DNA from 3 places in the Pantoea sp. C1E2 genome. Region 1 is predicted to be linked to each of the others. Evidence: predicted binding sites of a transcription regulator. Region 1 holds the regulator's gene; each other region holds the start of a gene.
The links. The regulator PurR, encoded in region 1, represses purine synthesis genes. The targets are predictions, from matches to a motif close to CANGCAAACGTTTGCNTG.

Region 2: the regulator PurR is predicted to act here: its motif matches at 1,987-2,004, upstream of purT (formate-dependent phosphoribosylglycinamide formyltransferase).
Region 3: the regulator PurR is predicted to act here: its motif matches at 2,443-2,460, upstream of guaD (guanine deaminase).

What each region holds. Positions count from the first base shown of each region.
Region 1 is NZ_JBSZHT010000002.1:2,144,703-2,148,965, forward strand. Features, by position in the region: gene punC (purine nucleoside transporter PunC) at 1-1,030, opposite strand, end outside; gene punR (DNA-binding transcriptional activator PunR) at 1,139-2,050, shown strand; gene purR (HTH-type transcriptional repressor PurR) at 2,047-3,072, opposite strand; gene cydH (cytochrome bd-I oxidase subunit CydH) at 3,347-3,436, shown strand; gene ACXI0A_RS10505 (C40 family peptidase) at 3,522-4,263, opposite strand, start outside.
Region 2 is NZ_JBSZHT010000002.1:2,699,724-2,703,986, reverse strand. Features, by position in the region: gene ACXI0A_RS13020 (bifunctional 4-hydroxy-2-oxoglutarate aldolase/2-dehydro-3-deoxy-phosphogluconate aldolase) at 30-668, shown strand; gene purT (formate-dependent phosphoribosylglycinamide formyltransferase) at 771-1,949, opposite strand; gene ACXI0A_RS13010 (tellurite resistance TerB family protein) at 2,111-2,752, shown strand; gene ACXI0A_RS13005 (prolyl oligopeptidase family serine peptidase) at 2,870-4,263, shown strand, end outside.
Region 3 is NZ_JBSZHT010000002.1:2,453,662-2,457,924, reverse strand. Features, by position in the region: gene ACXI0A_RS11860 (methyl-accepting chemotaxis protein) at 1-781, opposite strand, end outside; gene ACXI0A_RS11855 (alpha/beta fold hydrolase) at 900-1,964, opposite strand; gene guaD (guanine deaminase) at 2,611-3,939, shown strand; gene xdhA (xanthine dehydrogenase small subunit) at 3,936-4,263, shown strand, end outside.

The DNA.
Region 1 (4,263 bases):
ACAGGCCCAGTTGTAACAGGTTTTGTAAGCCTGCTGCTTTGCCTGTGGCGTGCGGGAAAGGCGCTAAGGCGCTGGAAACGACAATCGGATAGATGGCGCCATTAGACAGTGCCATACCGCAGAAAGGCAGCAGCAGTGCAATCAAAGAAGGCGCGGGCATCATCGCGACAACAAACAGACTCAAAATACTCAGGCTATACAGCACCAACAACCACGGCAGCAACTGTGATCCCTGATATCGGCTCAGCATCGCACGGCAACTAAAGCCACCAATCAGAAACGCAATAGTTTGTGGAATGTAGCTCAGACCAATATCGGCGGGAGTTAAACCCGCAGAAGCCAGAATAAACGGCGAACCGGTTAGCCAGGCAAAGAAACTGGCGGAACAGGCGGAGTAAATCAGCACGTTACCGCTGTAGATGCGCGTGGTGAGCAAATTCAGCCAGCCGGGTTGCGGCGTATTATCAGCTTTGGTTTTTTTAGGCGCGGCAAGCTGAAATGTACCGATGATCAGCAGCACGGTGATAATTGTCAGCGCGATAAAGATGCTACGCCAGTGGAAATGACCCATCAGCCACGCGCCCAGTAGAGGTGCCAGAGCGGGGGATAGGGCAACCAGCGGCATAATGGTGGCGAAAACTTTGTTGGCCTGGGCTTTGGGGTAGCGATCGACTACCAGCGCCTGCCAGCTTACGGCGGCGGCACACACGCCCACAGCCTGCACAAAGCGCAGTGCCAGCATCATGTTAACGTCGGTCACCCACAACATCCCGAGGCAACCCAAGGCAAAAATCGTTAAACCTGCCAATAAAATCGGTTTACGTCCAAAGCGGTCTGACAGCGGCCCCCAAAATACCTGTGCGCAGGCAAATCCACCGAGAAAAAGACTGAGGCTGGCGCTAATGGTGCCCGGCGCGGTGGCAAAGTCACGCTGCATATCTCCAAAAGCAGGCAGATACATATCCGTGGCGAGGAAGCCGAGCATGCTGAGCACGGCAAGATAGGGCATAAATCCTTTTGACGACAACATAGTGTTTCTCATTGGCAGATTGAACGCCGGGGAGTGTAAAAGAGTGCGTCATTCTTTGTGAAACGCTAATATTTGCGCAGTGCTGTTAAAATTTTTGAAGGCTAAAATATGTGGTCTGAATATGCGCTGGAAGTGGTTGATGCGGTCGCGCGCAATGGCAGTTTTAGTGCGGCGGCGCAGGAGTTACATCGCGTGCCCTCTGCCATAAGCTATACGGTGCGCCAGTTGGAAACCTGGTTGGCGGTGCCATTGTTTGAACGTCAGCACCGTGAGGTGGTTTTAACCCCGGCGGGCGAGCATTTTGTACGTGAAGGGCGATCTGTTATCAAAAAAATGCTGGCAACACGCAGACAGTGTCAGCAACTGGCGAATGGCTGGCGTGGACAGCTCAGTATTGCCGTGGATTGCATTGTAAAACCACAGCGTACCCGGCAGCTGGTGAAGGACTTCTACCGTCATTTTCCGGACATGGAATTGATCATCAGCTACGAAGTGTTTAACGGTGTATGGGATGCCCTGGCCGACGGGCGTGTTGATGTGGCGATTGGCGCCACTCAGGCGATTCCGGTGGGTGGCCGTTTTGCATTTCAGGATATGGGCGCCCTCAACTGGCGTTGTGTGGTCAGTCCCGGCCATCCCCTGGCGGCGCATAGCGATCTCAATGAAGAGGCGCTGCGTGCCTGGCCATCACTGGTGCTGGAAGATACGTCTCGCGCATTGCCAAGACGCATGACCTGGACGCTGGATAATCAGCGACGTCTGGTGGTGCCAGAGTGGGAAACGGGGATGGATTGTTTACAGGCGGGACTGTGCGTGGGGATGGTGCCGGGCCACCTGGCGCGGCCATTACTTGATAGGGGGGCGTTGGTTGAGCTATCACTGCCGCAGCCGTTTCCGGAAAGTCCCTGCTGCGTCAGTTGGTCAGAACAGCGCGCGTCACCGGCGCTGGCGTGGTTACTCGCTTATCTCGGCGATGCGGAAACGCTGAACCACGAATGGCTCAGCGAAAATCAGCCTTAACGGCGGTAATCGCGGAACGGACCGTCCCCCACGGAACGTCGCTCAATCAATGTTGGCTGCACCTCAATGGTCTGTGGCTCTTCGCGCTTGCTGGTGATGCGATCCAGCAGCATTTCGAGGGCCTTTTTGCCCAACTCCGCTTTCGGTTGGTGGACTGTGGTGAGCGCAGGGGTGAAATAACGGGCGTTGCGCACGTTATCATAGCCAATGACGGAGATATCCTGCGGCACGCGCAGTCCCATCTCATCGGCGGCACATATCGCGCCCATCGCCATGATATCGCCACCGCAGAACACGGCAGTCGGACGCTGCTTCTGATTGAGAATTTGCTGCATCGCCTGATAACCCGATTCTGGCTCGAAGTCGCCCTGAACCACCCACTCCGGACGCACAGTTACGCCGGCTTCGCTCATCGCCTGCAGAAAGCCTGCATGACGACCGCCGCCCGTGTTGCGTTCCATCTGACCCGGAATCGCACCGATATCTCGGTGGCCACGCTCGATAAGGTAGCGTCCGGCCAGATAACCGCCCTGGAAGGCGTTATCCTGCACGGTATCGGTGAAGTCGCCACGCGAGGCGCCCCAGTCCATGACCACCATCGGAATATTGCGGTTCTCTTCCAGCATCTGCAGCAGATCGGCAGGATACTCAGAGCACATCACCAACAGACCATCAACGCGCTTTTGCGCCATCATTGAGAGGTAAGCACGCTGCTTTTGCAGATCGTTATGCGCGTTACCCAGAATCAAGGTGTAGCCGCGTTCAAAACAGTGGTTTTCAACCGCTTCGATGATTTCGGCAAAATAGGGCGCTTCGCTGGACGTGGCTAACAGTCCCAGCGTTTTGGTGTGATTCACCTTCAAACTGCGCGCAACGGCGCTCGGCGAATAGTGTAGTTCTTTAATCGCTTCCCATACGGCGTTACGCGTTTCTTCTGCGACAAAACGCGTTTTGTTGATGACATGCGAAACGGTGGTGGTGGATACCCCAGCGCGTTTCGCTACATCTTTAATTGTTGCCATGAAAAAGGTACTCCCCGGCTTATCACAACTCACTGATAAGTATATTGTTAAACGTTTGCGTCTGCGAAGGGTTTTACGCCCTAAAATGGGGGGCAAATCTGCCGTTTCAGGCAGGGAAAATCACTTCAGCAGGCTGTAAATACAGCATGCGCAAAATCAGTTGCGCAACGAAAGGCGGCGATTCTAGCAAGCCAACGCGGATAAGACGAGATTTTTGCCCACCGCTGTGCGAAAATTGTTTTAACCCTAATAAATGTGTGACTAAGGAGTAGTGATGAGTACAGATCTAAAGCTGGCGCTAATGACCACGGTTGGCGCACTGTTGATGATTATTGCGTTTAGCTTTACAGCCATTCTTCATTAATACAAAACGCATCAATAAAAAAAGCCGGCACTGATTAAGCGTCCGGCTTTTTTTGTGGCCAATGCCACAGAATGTTGCGCAACAACTAGCGAATGGTTTTTGGTGTCATCATACGGCGCGCACCCACATAGTGTTTCTGCCAGTAGTCTTCGCCTAATGCGCTAATCTGAATGTCTTTACCAGTACGGGGTGACTGTATAAATTTACCGTTGCCGAGGTAGACGCCAACATGATCGGCCGTCCCGCGGTTATTAATGCGGAAGAACACCAAATCCCCTTTTTCCAGCAGCTCGCGCTTAATGGGCGAGGCATCGTGCAGGTGATACATCTCATTCGCCGTGCGCGGGAATTTGTATTTCACGAGATCTTTATAGGCATACCACACCAGACCACTGCAATCGAAACCGGTGTGTGGGGAAGTGCCGCCCCACTGATAAGGTTTACCCAACTGTCCCATCAGCTTCGTCATGGCGGTTTCACGAGCTTTCTGATAGCGCAGACGGTGGGTTTTGCTCATCTTGATGCCGGTCAGCCCCTGAACTTCATCATCCACATCAGCAGACTTTTTCGCGAGGCGTTGATGGCCATACTTTTTCGATGGCGATTTAAGCAGGGATTTTTTGCGGCTGGTTTTGTTTAAGGCGGTTTCGGTCTTAGTCTGCTTTTTCAGCTTGAGTTTCTGCACGGTAGTCGTCAGGCGAGACTTTTTAGCCGTTGTTTTAACCGGGCGTCGCTTGCGGCGCTCATCTTCGCGCGCACTTTTTTTCTCGGCATTATGCAAACTGGCATTAATCGGGGCATGCTGGGAAGCAGAAGCCACGTTAAAA
Region 2 (4,263 bases), 560 kb from region 1:
AGTCGGGCTGATGCCACTAAGGAAACCTGATGAAGAACTGGAAAACCACTGCTGAACAGATCATGACAACGGGCCCGGTTGTGCCGGTGATTGTGGTGAACAAACTGGAACACGCTGTGCCGATGGCCAAAGCGCTGGTGGCGGGCGGCGTGCGCGTGCTGGAAGTGACGCTGCGTACCCCGGTGGCGATGGATGCGCTGCGTGCGATGATCAAAGAAGTGCCGGAAGCGATTGTCGGTGCGGGCACGGTGATCAACACCCAGCAGTTGAAAGAAGTCACCGATGCCGGTGCGCAGTTTGTGATCAGCCCAGGTCTAACCGAGCCTCTGCTGAAAGCTGCGGTTGAAGGTCCGGTGCCATTGATTCCGGGCATCAGCACCGTTTCTGAACTGATGTTAGGGATGGATTACGGTCTGCGTGAGTTTAAGTTCTTCCCGGCGGAAGCCAATGGCGGTGTTAAAGCGCTGTCAGCGATTGGCGGTCCGTTCCCGCAGGTGCGTTTCTGCCCAACCGGCGGTATCTCACCGGCCAACTACCGTGACTATCTGGCGCTGAAAAGCGTGCTGTGTATTGGTGGTTCGTGGCTGGTACCGAACGATGCACTGGAAAGCGGTGACTGGGATCGTATTACGCGTCTGGCGCGTGAGGCCGTTGAAGGCGCGAAGTAACGCATTTGCAGATTTGCCAGGGTGCGAATTACGCATACTGAAAGGGCGGCCTGGTGGCCGCCCTTATACGTTGTCTTTACAGACGAATAGCAGGCGAGGGGATTAGCCCTCAACTTTCACGGCTGCGGCACTCGCCACGGCACGTGCAATCGCCTCATCGGTATTGTCACCGGTTGCCAGCGCCACGCCCAGACGACGTTGACCAGCAATCTCTGGCTTGCCGAACAGACGCAATTGCAGTCCCGCGCCCAATGCGGCTTCGATGTTAACGAACTGCACATTGTTGCTGTCCAGCTGTGGCAGGATCACCGCCGAGGCTGCCGGGCCATACTGGCGAATACCGCCGATTGGCAGGCCAAGGAACGCGCGCACATGCAGCGCAAATTCTGACAGATCCTGTGAAATCAGCGTCACCATACCGGTATCGTGTGGGCGCGGAGAGACTTCGCTGAATACCACCTCATCACCGCAGACAAACAGCTCAACGCCAAACAGACCGTATCCGCCCAGCGCTTTCACCACTTTAGATGCGATGTCTTGTGCGCGCTGCAGCGCCAAATCGGTCATCTGCTGTGGCTGCCAGGATTCACGGTAATCGCCATCTTCCTGACGATGACCAATTGGCGCACAGAAATGAATGCCATCCACTGCGCTGATGGTCAGCAGGGTGATTTCGAAATCAAACTTCACCACGCCTTCAACGATTACGCGACCGGCACCGGCACGACCACCTTGCTGCGCGTAGTCCCAGGCTTTATCCAACTGGCTGGCTTCGCGGATGAAGCTCTGACCTTTGCCCGATGAGCTCATCACCGGTTTAACGATGCACGGAAAACCAATTTCATTGGCGGCCGCAACGAAATTCTCTTTGCTGTCAGCAAACTGATAGGTCGAGGTCGGTAACGACAACTCTTCTGCCGCCAGACGGCGAATACCTTCGCGGTTCATGGTCAGGCGCGCAGCACGGGCGGTAGGCACCACTTTCTGGCCTTGCGCTTCGAGTTCCAGCAGTTTTTCGGTGGCGATAGCTTCAATTTCTGGCACCACGAAGTGCGGCTTCTCCTGCGCGATTAACGCAGCCAGCGCATCACCGTCCAGCATATTGATCACATGGCTACGGTGCGCAACGTGCATCGCAGGGGCATCGGCATAACGATCCACTGCAATCACTTCCACACCCAGACGCTGACACTCCAGCGCCACTTCTTTGCCCAGTTCGCCTGAACCTAACAGCATCACACGCGTTGCGGCAGGGCGCAGCGCGGTTCCGAGAGTCGTCATAATTTCACCTTAGCAGTCAAAATGCGCGCGCAGTATATACGAAAACGTTTGCGTACTCACGCATTCGGCTTAAACAGGTTTGCCATACTTTTCCCGCTCTGACGTTACCTGACACTCGCTACGGCAGCATGGAACGCGGAAACTTAAACAGGAGTTAAACGATGAGCAATTGGTTGCAGCAAATCCAGTCGGTGCTGGCGAAAAAGGGCGGCGACGGCAAAGCTGGCGGTTTGAGCGATATGCTGGCACCCGGCGCGCTGGGTGGTTTAGCGGGATTGCTGGTGGCCAGCAAGTCCACGCGAAGCCTGTTGACCAAATATGGTGGTAAAGCCTTGCTGGTCGGCGGCGGTGCGGCAGCAGGTGCGGTGCTGTGGAATAAGTACAAGCAGCGCGTGCGTGAAACCCATCAGGATGAGCCGGGATTTGGTCAGCTGCAGACGCCCGTTGACCAGCGAGCTGAACGTTTGGTGACTGCGTTAGTGTTTGCTGCCAAGAGTGATGGCCATATTGACGATCGTGAACGCGCCGCCATTGAGCAGAACATCCACCAGGCGGGTTATGGTTCACAGGCGGAAACGCTGATTCAGCAAGCGATGAACCGTCCACTCGATCCGCAGTGGCTGGCGGCAGATGTGAAAAACGAAGAAGAGGCGCTGGAACTGTACTTCCTCAGCTGTGCCGCTATCGATGTGGATCACTTTATGGAGCGTAGCTATCTATCTGCACTGGGTGATGCCCTGAAGATCCCTCAGGATGTGCGCGACGGCATTCAGCGCGATATTCAGGCGGAGAAAGCGGCGTAATTGAACAGAGGGTCTTGTCAGGGGCCCTTAACTGCACTTCCTGTGCGCTGCTGCTTGGCTTCCCGCGTGATAAGTGCCACGCTTGCTGAATGTTGTCTTTCAGGGAAAGGAGCCAGAATGCATCAGCCACAAGCGAACAAAATCCCTCATGTTATGAATCTGCACGGCGAATCGCGCACCGATAACTACTATTGGATGCGCGACGACGAACGTGAAAACCCAGAGGTTCTGGAACATCTGCACGCCGAGAATGCGTACGGCAAAGCGATGATGGCGTCGCAAGAGAATCTGCAAGAACGGGTACTCAAAGAGATCGTTGATCGCATTCCTGCGCAGGACCACTCCGTGCCCTATGTGAAGAACGGCTATCGCTATCAAAGCCGCTATGAGGTGGGGAACGAATATCCGCTCTATTTTCGCCAGCCGGTCGAAGCGCCAGCCGATGAGCCCTGGCAGCTGCTGATCGACGGTAATCAGCGTGCCTCACACAGCGATTTTTACACCATGGGCGCACTGGCGATCGCGCCCGATAACCAGGTAATGGCGCTGGCGGAAGATTTTCTATCGCGCCGTCAGTATGGCATCCGCTTTCGTAATTTAGAGAGTGGCAGCTGGTATCCGGAAGTGCTCAGTGATGCTTCATCCAGTGTAGCGTGGGCCAATGATTCACGTACGCTGTATTACGTGCGCAAGCATCCAAAAACGCTGCTGGCCTATCAGGTGTGGCGCCATGAGTTAGGTCATCCGCAATCAGACGACCAGCTGGTTTATGAAGAGAAGGATGAGAGCTTCCACCTCAGCGTGCACAAAACCACCTCCGAGCACTTCATCCTGATTGCGATGTACAGCACCACTACCAGTGAGATACAGCTGATTGATGCCGAGTATCCGGATGCTCAGCCGCAGGTGTTCTGCCCGCGTCGCCGCGATCATGAGTACAGCATCGATCACTACAATCATCAGTTCTATATCCGCTCGAATCGTGATGGCAAAAACTTTGGCCTGTATCGCAGCGCATGGCTGGCCGAGAACCGCTGGCAGGCGTTGATTCCGGCACGCGATAACGTGGTGCTGGAGGATTTCCAGCTGTTCCGCCACTGGCTGGTGGTGGAAGAGCGCCAGCGCGGCGTCAACACGCTGCGCCAGATCAACTGGGAAAGTGGAGAAAGCATCGGGATCGCCTTTGACGACCCGGCTTACGTCACCTGGCTGGCATACAATCCTTCACCGGAAAGTGACACGCTGCGTTATGGCTACTCATCCATGACCACGCCGACCACGCTGTTTGAACTCAATATGGAGACGGGCGATCGCCGGGTGTTGAAACAGACGCCGGTGCCGGGCTTCAACTCAGACGACTACAAAAGCGAACACCACTGGATCACCGTGCGTGATGGCACTGAAGTGCCGGTATCGCTGGTCTATCATCGCAAACACTTCAAACCGGGTAGCAATCCACTGCTGGCTTACGGCTACGGCGCTTACGGCAGTAGCATGGATGCCAGTTTCGG
Region 3 (4,263 bases), 310 kb from region 1:
GACCATCGCGCATACGCTGGACAGCGGCAAACAATTGCGCAATCTCGTTTTTACCGGAGATATCGATACGCGCACGCAGATCTCCCTCGGCGATGCGATCAAACACGTTAATCACATGATTGAGCGGCTTAACGATAAGATTGGTCATCACCGACCAGGCCAGTCCGGCCAGCACCAGAGCACAAGCGATACAAAAGTACAGCGTGAACTCCATACGCTGAACCCGATCGCTGGATTCGCTATAGGCGACATCAATACTTTTGATTTTGAATGCCACCAGCGCTTTTGAGGCTTTATCAAAGGCACCGTATAACGCCGTAGATTTCCCTGCACGCTGGCGATACTCATCCAGTTTGCCTGCTTCGAGCGCGGCAAAGGCCGGGTCGATAAATTCCTTCATCAGCGCATCGCGCGTCGTTGCCATTTCAGCAGCAATTGGCTTCTCCGCCGGGGATTGCGGATATTTCAGGTATTCCTGCCATTTAGCACTGGCGTTATCTATTTTGCCTCTGGCGCGCTCCAGCGCGACTTTGGCTTTTTCGGCATCGCCACTGCCCACCAGTGATTCATATAAACGTAAATCCAGTCGTCCGCGTAATAAGAGTTCTGAACTTTCATTGAGCGCCACCAGGCCCGGCAAGACTTCTGTATCGACGGTGGCAAAGGATTTATTGCCGGACTGAACGGCAAATAGCCCTAAAATACCGACAAAAAGCAATAAGGCCGTTAATGAAAAAACCATCATGCTGAGAGCTGTACGGATCTTTATTCTACGAAACATAACTATTCCCTGAGAACGTTTAATTGAAAAAGATGAAGGTGTAGTAACAATGAATTTTTTATTAAAAGGGGAAGTCATGAGTGTGACTTCCCGTCAACAGGCGGATTTAACCCAAATACTAAGGCTTAGCGGTCTCGGCTAAGAATGTCTGCAGTTTTTTATTATAAAACTTTGCTTGCATCATGGTGCCGTGGCCGCTGGTTTCAGCACTGGCAGGAATAAGCAGTAATTCCGCTTTCTTTATCTGAGGTAATTCACTCTGCAAAATGCCGGTTTCAACCGGATTACGCTCGTCATCTGCTGAATTAATGATCAACATCGGTGCGGTAATACGGCTTAATCCAGGCATGGCATTATAATTTGCCGATGAACCCCAGATATAAATGAAATCGTTGGCATCCGCGGTGACAGGCGCAGCAAGACGTGCATCCACCAGTTTATCCGCCAGTGCTCGCGTCGGGGCTTTATGCTGATAAGCCAGCGTGCCGCCGGTAGTCGCAATACTGAACATGATATTGGCGGTTTTCAGAGTAGGGGGTTGCTGCTGATAATTGCCTTCAGTCCAGGCCGGATCGCCTTTGATCGATTCAATCAGCATGCGGCGGAGCATCCAGTTGCGGCCGGATAACTCATTCGGCTGCGATGCCATCGGGACCAGTGCATCCATCATGCCGGGATATTTTTCACCCCACAGCCACGTTTGCATGCCGCCCATGGAATATCCCATCACCAGGCGTAAATGCGAAATGCCCAAACCTTCTTTGATCAGCCGATATTGTGCCGTCACCATATCGTCATAATCGTAATGCGGGAATGCCATTTTCATGCCATCGGAAGGTTTGGATGATTTACCGGAACCAATCCCTTCTGGGATGATAATAAAATATTTGCTGGCATCCAATGCCTGTCCAGGACCAAATAATTCTCCGGCAAATCCTGGCGCCAGCAAGGCGCTGAGAGGCTGATTGGTTCCGTGCAGTAATAATACCGCTGGTTTATTCTTATCACCTAAAGTAATGTAATGGATGCGCACATCTTTCAGCTTTTCACCGCTATTAAAGCTAAATTCTTTAGCGGTCCAGTCGGCTTCTGTCGGCGTGGGTAATGAGCTGGCTGCGTGCGTTAAAGGTGATAAAGTTAACAGAATGGCACTGGCCACTCCTGATATCATGCGATTAAACATAAACGTCGCTCTTAAGTGATTGGGTACCCTGGAAGGCTGATATTAGTTTTAATAGAGATAAATCCCAATTAATATCAACGGCATTTAAGGAAAAGCAGACAATAATCTTCTTTTTTGGGTTTTAACAAGACGATTTTTATGCGGTTTTTCTTATGCTAATACATCCGTGTGCCAGAGCGATGTTTAACATTTCTGTATTAATTCCCTTATTTCATCTTTCTCATCGTATTCCGCTTTATTTGTTTTCACTATCAGCGCTTCTCAACACACTACAATCCTTGCTTTACAACACCAGCGCTTCTCTGCACATCACAATCCTTCCTCTACCACAGCGGAATCTTCCTGAAATAAAATCTGTGCACTGCAAGCGTGCGGCGCTGCACTTAAATGACGCACAGATCGTGTTGTCTTTAGGCCTGTTTCCTCAGACATCTCATTCCTGACACGCTTTTTATCCCCATGCAATCGGTTGCTAATTCTGGCAACCGATTGCGCATTCGATTGCGGTTCCAAATTGGCATGAAATTGAATGGAGTGTGGTTAAGCTATTGACATGTAAGAATATTATCACGATTCCTTATTGGCATAGCGTTTGCAACATACCTTGAAGGCAACTCATCGCAATTTTACTTCTCAAGGAACCGTTATGCCTCACGCCTCTGAAACGCTGCTACGCGCCAGCTTTTTTGATTTCACCGCACTGGCCTCTCAGCCCGATGATATCGCTGCGCATGCGCGCTACCTCGAAGACGGCTTGCTGACGCTTCGCGAGGGTAAGGTGGTGTCGCTTGAAAGCTGGGAGATTGCAGAAGGGCGCACTGATACCGCCAGGGTAATCGATCTGCGCGGCAAGCTCATCGTGCCGGGTTTTGTTGATACGCATATTCATTACCCGCAAACAGAGATGATTGGCGCATTTGGCGAACAGCTGCTGGAGTGGCTGAACCAATATACTTTCCCGGTCGAGAGCCAGTATCACTGCCCGGATCACGCCGCGCAGATGTCAGCCTTCTTCCTTCAACAGCTGTTATCCAACGGCACCACCACGGCGCTGGTGTTTGGCACGGTGCATAAACAATCGGTAGATGCGCTGTTCCAGGCCGCGCAACAGCTGGATATGCGCCTGATTGCCGGAAAGGTGATGATGGACCGCAATGCGCCGGAGTATCTGACAGAAACGCCGGAAGAGAGTTATCAGGACACACGTGAACTGATTGAACGCTGGCACCAGCGTGGGCGCCTGAGCTATGCATTGACGCCACGTTTCGCACCCACCTCCTCGCCAGAACTGCTGGAGAAAGTTCGTCAACTGCGCGAAGAGTTTCCGGATACCTGGTTGCATACCCACCTGAGCGAAAACCAGCAGGAGATCGCCTGGGTCAAATCACTGTTTCCAGAGCGGGACGGCTATCTCGATGTTTACCACCATCATCAATTTACCGGTAAGCGCAGCGTCTTTGCGCACTGCCTGCATCTGGAAGAGAACGAATGGCAATGCCTGCACGACACTGATTCCTCCATCGCCTTTTGTCCGACGTCGAATCTGTTCCTCGGCAGTGGCCTGTTCAACATTAAACGCTGCTGGCAGCAGGGCGTACGCATGGGCATCGGCACCGATGTGGGCGCAGGCACCACCTTTAATATGCTGCAAACGCTGGGTGAAGCGTACAAAGTCGGGCAGTTGCAGCAGTACAAACTCAGCGCCTGTGAAGCCTTTTACCACGCGACGCTGGGTGGCGCGCATGCACTGTATATCGACGATAAAATTGGCAATTTTAATCCCGGCAAAGAGGCGGATTTCGTGGTGATCGACCCGGCGGTTTCGCCGCTGCAAAAACTACGGAGTGCCAACAGCAAAGATATCTGGGAACGCTTGTTTGTGATGATGACGCTGGGAGACGACCGCAACATTGCGCAAACCTGGGTCAGTGGCAAACCGGTGTGGCAGCGCGATCGAGAAGAGGCAACGGTATGATCCAGTTTCTGCTGAATAATCGGCTGGTCACCGAAACGGCCTTAGACCCGAATATGACCGTGCTTAACTATCTTCGCAGCCATCAACAGCGGCGGGGAACCAAAGAGGGCTGCGCGTCAGGTGACTGCGGCGCCTGTACGGTGACGCTGGGAAAAGTGGTGGCGGGGCGTATGCAGTATCAGGCCATCAACAGTTGCCTGACGCTGGTCAGCAGCTTACAAGGCAAACAGCTGATCACCGTGGAGGATTTGAAACAGGGCCGCGAGCTGCACAGCGTTCAACAGGCGATGGTGGATTGTCACGGTTCACAGTGCGGCTACTGCA